Regions from separate parts of the Shinella sp. WSC3-e genome, predicted to be linked through region 2. Evidence: riboswitches for the same ligand, from Rfam matches in the RefSeq annotation. Region 2 holds a riboswitch; each other region holds the start of a gene.
What was found. Region 2 has a riboswitch for cobalamin ahead of AABF56_RS23195 (ABC transporter substrate-binding protein). Riboswitches for the same ligand answer to the same signal wherever they lie in the genome.
Positions count from the first base shown of each region.

Region 1: linked by a shared signal. The riboswitch ahead of metE (5-methyltetrahydropteroyltriglutamate--homocysteine S-methyltransferase) and the one ahead of AABF56_RS23195 (ABC transporter substrate-binding protein) in region 2 are both predicted to bind cobalamin.
Region 3: linked by a shared signal. The riboswitch ahead of AABF56_RS09360 (CbtB domain-containing protein) and the one ahead of AABF56_RS23195 (ABC transporter substrate-binding protein) in region 2 are both predicted to bind cobalamin.

Region 1 is NZ_OZ000532.1:302,731-305,997, forward strand. It holds gene metE (5-methyltetrahydropteroyltriglutamate--homocysteine S-methyltransferase) at 1-1,647, opposite strand, end outside; cobalamin riboswitch at 1,749-1,963, opposite strand; gene AABF56_RS28120 (aromatic ring-hydroxylating oxygenase subunit alpha) at 2,037-3,266, opposite strand.
Region 2 is NZ_OZ000531.1:1,510-4,776, reverse strand. It holds gene AABF56_RS23205 (polyamine ABC transporter substrate-binding protein) at 1-516, shown strand, start outside; gene AABF56_RS23200 (MurR/RpiR family transcriptional regulator) at 573-1,427, shown strand; cobalamin riboswitch at 1,454-1,687, shown strand; gene AABF56_RS23195 (ABC transporter substrate-binding protein) at 1,845-2,888, shown strand; gene AABF56_RS23190 (FecCD family ABC transporter permease) at 2,885-3,267, shown strand, end outside.
Region 3 is NZ_OZ000530.1:1,860,762-1,864,028, forward strand. It holds gene cobW (cobalamin biosynthesis protein CobW) at 1-546, opposite strand, end outside; gene cobU (bifunctional adenosylcobinamide kinase/adenosylcobinamide-phosphate guanylyltransferase) at 550-1,074, opposite strand; gene AABF56_RS09355 (CbtA family protein) at 1,076-1,870, opposite strand; gene AABF56_RS09360 (CbtB domain-containing protein) at 1,883-2,059, opposite strand; cobalamin riboswitch at 2,108-2,475, opposite strand; gene AABF56_RS09365 (peptidoglycan-binding domain-containing protein) at 2,555-3,267, opposite strand, start outside.

The DNA.
Region 1 (3,267 bases), on a different replicon from region 2:
CGAGACGTCGCCGAAGATGATCGGTGGGCGCACGTAACGCGAACCGTAGCTCTGCACCCAGGCATGCTGCGTGAAGGCGAAGCCCGAAAGCTGCTCGCCGAAATACTGCACCATGTCGTTGCGCTCGAACTCGCCGTGAACAAGCACGTCGAGCCCGATCTCCTCCTGCCAGCGGATGGCCGCCGCCGTTTCCTGCTGGAGGAAGGCTTCGTAGTCCTTGTAGCTGAGCGTGCCCCTGGCATGGGCGGAACGGGCCTTGCGAACGTCACCGGTCTGCGGGAACGAGCCGATCGTCGTGGTCGGGAAGAGCGGCAGCTTGATCGTTTCCGCCTGGACCTGCCGGCGCGCCTCAAAGGCGTGCTTGCGGGCCTTCATGCCGGCGTCGATGCCGGCAATGCGCCCCTGCACGAGCGGGTCGGTCACTTTCGGCGAGGATGCACGGGCGGCGATAGCCTGCGAGGCGCTGTCGATGGCGTGCCGGACGGCATCCCTGCCCTGCGCAAGCCCCTTGCCGAGCGTTGAGAGCTCGCCGAGCTTCTGCGTGGCGAAGGACAGCCAGGACTTCAGATCGGGATCGAGTGCCGTTTCCAGTTCAAGGTCGATCGGGACATGGAGGAGCGAGCACGAGGCCGCGACCTCCACCAATTCGCCACCACGCCCTTCCACGAGCGGGGCCAGCCGGTCGAGAATGGCGGCGAGGTTCGCCCGCCAGATGTTGCGCCCGTCAACGACGCCGAGCGACAGGACCTGCCCGGGGCGAACGGCGCTTGCGACCGCGTCGAGCTGTTCGGGCGCGCGGGCAAGATCGATGTGCAGGCCGGCCACCGGCAGCACGGCCGCTGCATCGAGATTGTCCGCAAGCGCGCCGAAATAGGTCGTCAGCATGACCTTCAGGCCGGGCGCGGCCTTGGCCAGCGCCTCATAGGCCAGCTTGAAGGCATGGCGCTCGCCCTCCGTCAGATCGAGCGCCAGGATCGGCTCGTCAACCTGCACCCAGTCGGCGCCCGCAGCGCCCAGGCGGCGGAAGAGTTCTTCGTAGACCGGGAGCAGCCGCGTCAGGAGGTCGAGCGGCTTGAAGGTCGAGGGCCGCGCCTTGGCGAGCTTGAGGAACGTGACCGGGCCGAGCACCACCGGGCGCGTGTGGATGCCGAGGGCCTTGGCTTCCAGGAAGTGAGCGACGGGCTTCTGCGTGGTCAGCCTGAAGACCTGGTCTTCCGCGACTTCCGGAACCATGTAGTGGTAGTTGGTGTCGAACCACTTCGTCATTTCCAGCGCCGGAACCCCGTGGCCGTGACGGGCGTGGCCGCAATCCGCATGGCCGTCGCCCTGGCTGCCGCGCGCCATGGCGAAATAGAGGGACAGCGGCACCTCCCCGCCATCCCACCCATAAACATGCGGAATGGCGCCGACCATGACGGCCGTGTCCAGAACGTGATCGTAGAAGGAGAAATCGTTGGAGGGGATCCGCGTGATCCCGTGTTCCTGCTGAAGCTTCCAGTGTTCGGCACGCAGCGTCTTCGCCGTTTCGATAAGTTCGGTGTCCGGGATCCTGCCGGACCAGAAGGCTTCGAGCGCAAACTTCAGCTCGCGGTGGCGGCCGATGCGCGGAAAGCCCAGAGAAGCGGTCGCAAGAGATTGATGTGACATTGTCATACCCCATTGGTTTCTGGGGGCATGGGTAAAGCGGACGCGTGCAGGCCCGCCGTCTTGACGGGCAGGTGCAGCAACCACCGGGACACCCCGCCCGTGGACGTTATTTCGTCTTGGCAGGTCTCCTGGCTCACGGGTCATCGCCGCTGTCCGTCTTCCCAAGGCTCTCGCCTCAGTGACATTGCTGGACAGCGGCTCGCCGCTCACAGTTGCGGGGGCAGCCCCGGCATTGCCGAACGATCGGCGCACCGGATTCCCTCTTAGCCCTGAAGCGGACATACCGCCCCAGGGAACCACGACGCGACGACTTCACGCCATCACGGACAGATTGTCAATATACATAAAGAAATCTTTATATCTTTATTTATCTGGTTGCTCCGAAATTCTCAGGGGCGGCCGATCTCGTCGAGATACCAGTCGATGTAGCGCAGCTCGTTATGTTCCATCGGCGCGATGGGGCCGGGCACGAAATAGTGCGATTGCACCCCGCGCGCCGTATGCTCGATGATCGCCTTGTCCTCCGCCGTCGTGACCTTCCAGAGCCAGGTCAGCTTCGCGAGGTCGTAGTCCCTGCCTTCCTCCGCCTTGCCGTCGACGAGCCAGATCAGTTCCATCTCGCAGCTTTCCGCCGTCTTCGGAATGAAGCGGTAGATCATGCCATGGTCCGGATAGCAGACGAGGAAGGTCGTGCCGCCGAGATGGATGGAGGTGACGCCGCCGTCGAAACCGGTGAAGCGCCCCATCAGCGGCGCGACCGCCCTGCCGTCCTCGCTGCCGCTCTCCACACCCTCATAGAGCGCGTAGCGGAAGGCGTGGATCGCCTCGCGGCCTTCGCGCGAGGTCTGCCAGTGATTGCCCGAGCCGACCTCGATGCCGAGGGCGCAGGTGCGCTGCTCCATCGCGGCATTCATCGCCTCGATCATGTGCAGCGGCTGCTCCAGCGCATGGGTCTGCGAATATTCGGGGTGCGCGGGACCGCAATGATAGCATTCGACGTAGTTTTCGACGGCGAGCTTCCAGTTGGCGGCAACCGGGTAGCTTTCGCGGTGGGCAACCTTGGCGCTTCCCCAGCCATACTGGCCACAGGTCGCATGCAGGAGGTGCTCGACCTCGGAAAACGCCAGCGGCACCTCGGCGAAGGAGATGAAGATCAGGCCTTCCACGACGCGGACATGCAGCGTCTTCAGCCCATGGTCCTCCCGCCTGAAATCCTTCGGCATCAGGCGCGCGGCGCGCAGGCTGCCATCATTGCCATAGGTCCAGGCGTGATAGGGACAGACGAAGACCCGCGCATTGCCCTTCGGCTTCGTGCAGACCTCCGCGCCGCGATGGCGGCAGACATTGAGCATGGCATGGATCGAGCCACCCGGCGCGCGGGTGACGATGACCTGCTCGGTATCGATGCGGAAGACCTCGAAGTCGTTCACGTCGGGGATGACGCTCTCGTGGGCGATGCAGTGCCAGTGGCGCCGGAAGATGCGCTCCATGTCGCGCCGGTAGATTTCCGGATCATGGTAGAATGGGCGGGCGAGACCATGGCCCGGCCGGTGCCCGGCAACAAGCCGGTCGATGAAATCAGCAGTTTTGTCGATTAAGGCTTCCGCGGTCGTTACCATG
Region 2 (3,267 bases):
CTCATGCTGAACGGCCACAAGATCAACTCCACCGATCCGGCGGAATTGCAGCAGGCCGCCGAGACGATCATCGCCATGAAGCCCCATGTCGCGGCCTTCACCTATGACACGCGGCCGATGGTGCAATCCGGCGACGTCGCGGCCGGCCACTTCTTCGTCGGCGCGATGGTCGACGTCTTCGGCGACGAGAAGAACCTCGGCTATGTGATCCCCGAGGAGGGCGCGACCATGTACCAGGAGGACGTCTGCGTCTTGAAGACGGCTCCCAACAAGCAGAACGCCATCAAGTTCCTGCAGTTCTACACCCGCCCGGAAATCGCCGCGCTCAACGTCGCGCAGCAGACCAATGGCACGGCCAACGTGCCGGCGCGGGAATTGACCCCGGAAAAGATCAGGAATAGCAAGGAAATCAACCCGCCGGCCGAGACGATGGCGCGTCTCCAGATCTTCGAGGACCTGGGCCCGGCGCTGCGCCAGCTCGACCGCGTCTGGACGCGCATCAAGACGGCGCAGTGAACGCGCGCGATCCCCGCCCGTCTTTCGGCGGGCGGGAGTTTGGAGAAGGGGGCGACGTGTCGAAACGCATTCTGAAGCTCGTTCAGTCCGACGACCTCCGGCGCTCCAAATCCGACAGGCTGATCGCCCACTATATCGAGCGCAACATCGCCGAATTGCCCTTCGAGACGGCGCGCTCCATCGCCCAGCGCCTCCAGGTGTCGCCGATGACCATCGGGCGCTATCTCCGCCGCATGGGCTTCGACGGGCTCGACGAACTGAAGAGCGAACTGCGTCGCGGCGGCTCCAACCCGGCCTGGGAGGTCAAGGGGCCGGTCGCCTCGCTGGAGCAGGACCGCAAGGAGGGAAAGCTTCTTGCCGGCCTCATCCAGCAGCAGATCGACAATCTCGGCCAGATCTACGCCATCACCAGCGCGCCGGAATGGCAGCAGACGATCGACGCGCTGATCGGCGCAACGGAAGTCTATGTCGCCGCCTATCAGAACGTGCGCGGCATCGCCCAGTATTTCGCCAGCCAGCTTTCCTATACGCGCCCGCGCGTGCAGTTCGTCGACGGCCTCAACGGCACCTATGCGGAACTGCTCGACGGCTCCGTCGAGGGACGGCTGCTCTTCCTGCATGACGTGCGCCGCTTTGCCGCCAAGGCGCGGCCGCTCGCGTTGGAGGCGCGGCGGGCCGGCGTGAAGATCGTTCTGCTTACCGACGAGTTCTGCCCCTGGGGGCCGGAGGTCTCCGACATCTGCCTCATCGTGCCCGGTTCGCACGGGCCGCTCTGGGACGGCGCGGCCACCATGACCGCCGTCATGGACCTCATGCTCAGCAACATCATCGTCCTGAAGGGCGACGAGGTGAGCGAGCGCGTCGACACGCTCACCCGCCTCCAGGATGTCTTCGGGGATTTCGAGAGCTGAGCGCCTTGACGCTGCCGAGCACGGCGGACTAAGGATGGGGAGACGGTTCCCCGAAGGATGACTCCCAGGGGATTAATAGGGAACACGGTGCGGACGACCCAACAGGGACCCATTCCGTGGCTGCCCCCGCAACTGTAGGCGGATTGCCGCCTGTCCTTAGGACGCGTCTTCGCGTCATGCCACTGCGGTTCTCCCGCGGGAAGGCAGACAGGCAGCAGATATCCGTGAGCCAGGAGACCTGCCGTCGTCGAGCCAATTTCCAAGTCACGGGCGGGGATGCCCGGAACAGGAGACCCTATGACGACCCTGGCTGCCGGCGACGGCGGAATCCCATTCGTTTTCTCCCGACCGCAATCGACCCGCCTTTGTCGGCGCGTCGGCTGAGCCCGCACGCTTTCACTCATCCGGGAGACATCCATGACCACTCTGCCTGCGGCCGCACGCGCCGCAACCTTCATTTCCGTGCTGGCCGGCGCCGCTGTGCTCGTCCTGTCCTCGGGCGCCGTGCAGGCGGCCGCGACGCAATATCCGCTGACGCTGGAAAACTGCGGCCGCAGCGTCACGTTCGAAAAGGCGCCGGAGCGCGCCGTCTCGCTCGGCCAGAGCACAACGGAGATCCTTTACCTGCTCGGCGTCGGCGAGCGCATGGTCGGCACGGCCGTCTGGATCGGACCGGTTCTGGCCGGTTACGAGGATGTCAACGCCAAGGTCGAGCGCCTTGCCGACAACGACCCGAGCTTCGAGAGCGTCGTTGCCAAGAAACCGGACCTCGTCACGGCGCAGTTCCAGTGGCATGTCGGCCCGGAGGGCATCGTCGCGACGCCGGAACAGTTCGGGGAGCTGAACATCCCGGTCTATACCTCGCCTGCCGATTGCGTCGGCAAGGACAATTCCGGCGGCGGCGACGGCGTGCGCAAGACCGTCTTCACCATGGACCTGATCTATAAGGAAATCAGCGAGCTGGCGCAGATTTTCGATGTTCAGGATCAAGGTGAGAAGGTCATCGCCGACCTCAAGGCCCGCGAGGCGGCGGCGCGCCAGAAGATCGCCTCGGCGGACGGCAAGCTCTCCGCCGTCTTCTGGTTCTCCAGTGCCGAACTCGACATCGACCCCTATGTCGCCGGCCGCAACGGCGCGCCGGGCTATATCCTGTCGGCGCTCGGCATCCGGAATGTCATCGAGAGCGACGAGGAATGGCCGACGGTCGGCTGGGAAACCATCGCCAAGGCCGATCCGACGATCATCGTCGCCGGCAAGATGGAGCGCCGCCGCTTCCCGGCCGACGATGTCGCCGTCAAGCACCAGTTCCTGAAATCGGATCCGGTCGCCAGTCTCATGCCGGCCGTCAAGAACGGCCATGTCGTCGACATGGACGCCCAGGCGATGAACCCGACGATCCGCACGATCGAAGGCATCGAGGTGCTCGCCGACGCCGTCGAGAAGGCTGGCCTCGCAAAGTGACGGCCGATCGCCCCATCCTGCTTCGTGCGGGCGCCGCCTTCGCGGCGCTCGTGCTGCTCGTTGCCGCGCTCGGGGTGGGCGCGGCGGTGGGCGAGACGGCCATTCCGCTCAATATCGTGGCGAAGACCCTGGCGAACCGCCTGTGGCAGGCGGGCTATGCGCTTGAGCCGATCGACGAGGGCATCATCTGGAACTACCGGCTGAGCCGCGCGATCGTCGCCGCCTGCTGCGGCTCGGCCTTGGCGCTTTCCGGCGTCATCCTGCAATCGCTGCTGCGCAATGCGCTGGCCGATCCCTACATCCTCGGCATTTCCGCCGGCGCTTCGACAGGGGCGGTGAGCATCGCGATCCTCGGCTTCGGCGCCGGTCTCCTGACGCT
Region 3 (3,267 bases), on a different replicon from region 2:
GAGCACGATGAGGTCGGCGGCGGTGAGCTGGTCCTCGAAAAGCTCTTCCAGCGGGCTCTCGTGATCGAGGTTCTCGTCTTCGACACGCAGCGCATCCACCTTGTCGTGGTCGTCGGCAAAACGGCCGGCGGCGACGGCGGCGCTGTCGACCACGGTGATGACGCCGTCGACCGTCACCTGCGTCTTGATCTCGGGCCAGTTGAAGGCCGCGACGAGCGGCTGCGGCAGGGCAAGGCCCGAGGTCTCGATGACGATGTGGTCCGGACGGTTCTCCCGCTCCAGGAGCTTCGTCATGGTGGGGATGAAATCGTCGGCGACGGTGCAGCAGATGCAGCCGTTGGTGAGCTCGATGATGTCGTCCTCACTGCAGGCCTCCGCGCCGCAGCCCTTCAGCACGTCGCCGTCCACGCCGAGATCGCCGAACTCGTTGATGATGAGCGCGATGCGTTTTCCGCCCGCATTCTGCAGGAGGTTGCGGATCATCGTCGTCTTGCCCGCGCCGAGGAAGCCGGTGATGACGGTGGCGGGGATCTTCTGTTGCAGCATGGCTCAACCCTTCATTTTCAGCGGCAGTCCGGCCGCGACAAAATAGACTTCAGGCACGAGGGCGGCGACCTTCTGGTGCAGCCGCCCGGCATGATCGCGGAATTCGCGCGCCATGCGATTGTCAGGCACGATGCCGAGGCCGACCTCGTTGGAGACGAGGACGATGCGGCCGGGCGCCTGCCGGATGGCCTCCAGGAGGCTGGAGGATTCGGCGGCGATGTCCCGCTCTTCCAGCATCAGGTTCGTCACCCACAGCGTCAGGCAGTCGACGAGCACGGCCCGGTCGGCCCGCGCCACGTCCCTTATGCGCGCGGCGAGCGCCAGCGGCTCCTCATGGGTCTGCCAGCCGTCGCCGCGATCCTCCCGGTGCCGCGCGATGCGCGCGCGCATCTCGTCGTCGAAGGCGCGGCCGGTGGCGATATAATGACGCGAGAGGCCGGTCTCGGCGACCAGCCTCTCGGCAAAAGCGGATTTTCCGGAACGCGCACCGCCCAGAACCAGGACGGCTCCGGGCGATGTCGATGTCATGTCAGGCAGCCTTGGCGATCTTCTCGTTGGCAAAGCCGAGCGAGAGGCCGAGCACGATCCAGAAGAACAGGGTCGTGGCCAGGGCGGCGACGGCGAATTCCGCGCCGAGCACGGCCGGAACGTTGCTGGAGATGTCGCCCGGCTGCGGCGCGCCATAGACCTGCGGCGCCGCGATCAGAACGATGCCGATGACCTTGGCGACGATGTTCTGCTTGAGGAACAACAGGTAGAGGCCGGCCGCCGAAAGGATGACGGTCGCGATCCACCAGACCTGGCGGTCGCCGAGATCGGCGGCGGGGAAGCCCGGAAGCTCCGGCGGCAGGCCGATGGCCGGCAGCATGTGCACGGCAAGCCACCCCGCCGCGCCCCAGAGCGCGCCGTTCGCCACCGTGATCGGATGGCCGGAAACGAGGCTGAAGCCGGCGAGCAGCAGGCCGAAGCCGGCGCCGGTGACGAGGTTGGCGAGCAGCGTGCCGGAGAACCGGCTCATGCCGAACATGATGCCGCCCTCCTCGTGATCCTCGCCCTCATGGGCATAGGCGACGGAAACCGGCGAAAGCGCCGAGGCGACGTCCAGGATGACGGCGCCGAGCGAGGAATGGTCCTGCGTCTGTGCGGCGCCCTCCGTACCGGTGCTGGGCGTGGTGCCTTCCGCGGCGGGCGCGGCTTCGTCGCCGCCCTCGAATTCCTCGGCATGCAGGATGAGCGGAACGACCCGGGCCTCCTGGGCGGCCGTCATCAGCACGCCGGAGAACAGCCCGGCCACCAGGGCGGCCAGGAGATAACGAACGATCATGTCGAAAACTCCTTAGTGGCAGGGAAAGCCGTAGGAGTGACGCGTATCGTGGGCCGTGTCATGCAGCACGGCGGAATTCGCAAGGCCCGCGCCGAACACCAGGAAGGCGCCGAGCAGGAGAGCGAAAACGCCGGCGACGAGACGGTCGTTGGCGGAAAGGGTAACAGAAGACGTAGTCGAAACAGCCATGACAACCTCCGTGCAGGCGGCGGGGAAACCTCCCCAGGTCGGACGAAATGTCCTTCGCATTGGCTGGCAGGTCTCCTGGCTCGCAGCGTCCGGCGTTGAAAAACGCCTGCGGGTCGCCCTCGCCTTCCCAGGCTCCGGCATCGCGAAAAGGCGGACGATTCGTAGAGAAAGAGGCGTCCAACCCCTGCTGATCGCGATGCCACCCAGTGGCTTTTCCGGCTGGTTGTCACGGCGCGGGTCGAAGGCACCATTGCCCCGTTCCGCGCAGATCCTCCCGTCCGGATGGGCGTCCCTCGCCACTCTACAGTCGCGGGGTCGGCCGTGATTGCAGCGCCCTGGTTGGGTCCGCCGCGTCACATTCCCATTTACTCCCCGATCCGTTTCCGGATCCGGGAACCATCCAATATCCCGGATGATTATGCTTCCGCCCCTGGGAAGTCAATCGACCGGCAGCGTCATCACCTGTGCTGAAACCGCCGTCCGGCCGTCGCGATCTCAATAGCCGGGGATGATCACCACGCCACCGCCGCCATTGTAATAGCCGTCGTCGCGGTAGTAGCGCTCGTAATAGCCGTCGACCGGGCCTTCGAGCACGTCGTAGTCCTGCTGGTAGCGGCGCTGGCGATTCTGCCGGGCCTCGGCATATTGCGCGGCCTGCCGGAGGGCGCGGTACTGCTGGCGGGAGAGGTAACCGTCGGCACGGTAGCCGGACGCCCCCTGCCAGGCGGCGATCGCGGCGCGGGTGCGCGAACCGAAAACGCCGTCGACGCCATAGGTGTTGAAGCCGAGCATGCTCAGCCAGCGCTGCGCCTGCACGCGGGTCGAACGATCCATATAGGCCTCGCGGCGGTCGACGACCGGCTGCTCGGCCTTCCGCTCAGTCTCCACGGTGGCCGTTTCGCTTTCCTGCTTCGGCTTGGCCGCCTGCCGGGCCGTGTCTGCCAGCGCCGCAAGGCGCTCGCGCGCATCGGCGACGAAACGGCCGTCCGGATATGCATCGAGATAGGCGCGGAAGGCCTTTTCCGAACCGTCGAGCACGGCCTTCTGGAAGGTCTCCTCCTCGCGTTTCGCCGCATCGTCGGCGCGCTCGACGGCAAGGCCGCGGTTCTTCGTGTCCGCGTCCTGCGCTTCGTTTTCGCGGGCGGCGGTGTCGTTCGCCTGCGCAGCCCGTTCGGCGGCGGCCGCTTCCTCGGCGCGTTTTTCGGCTT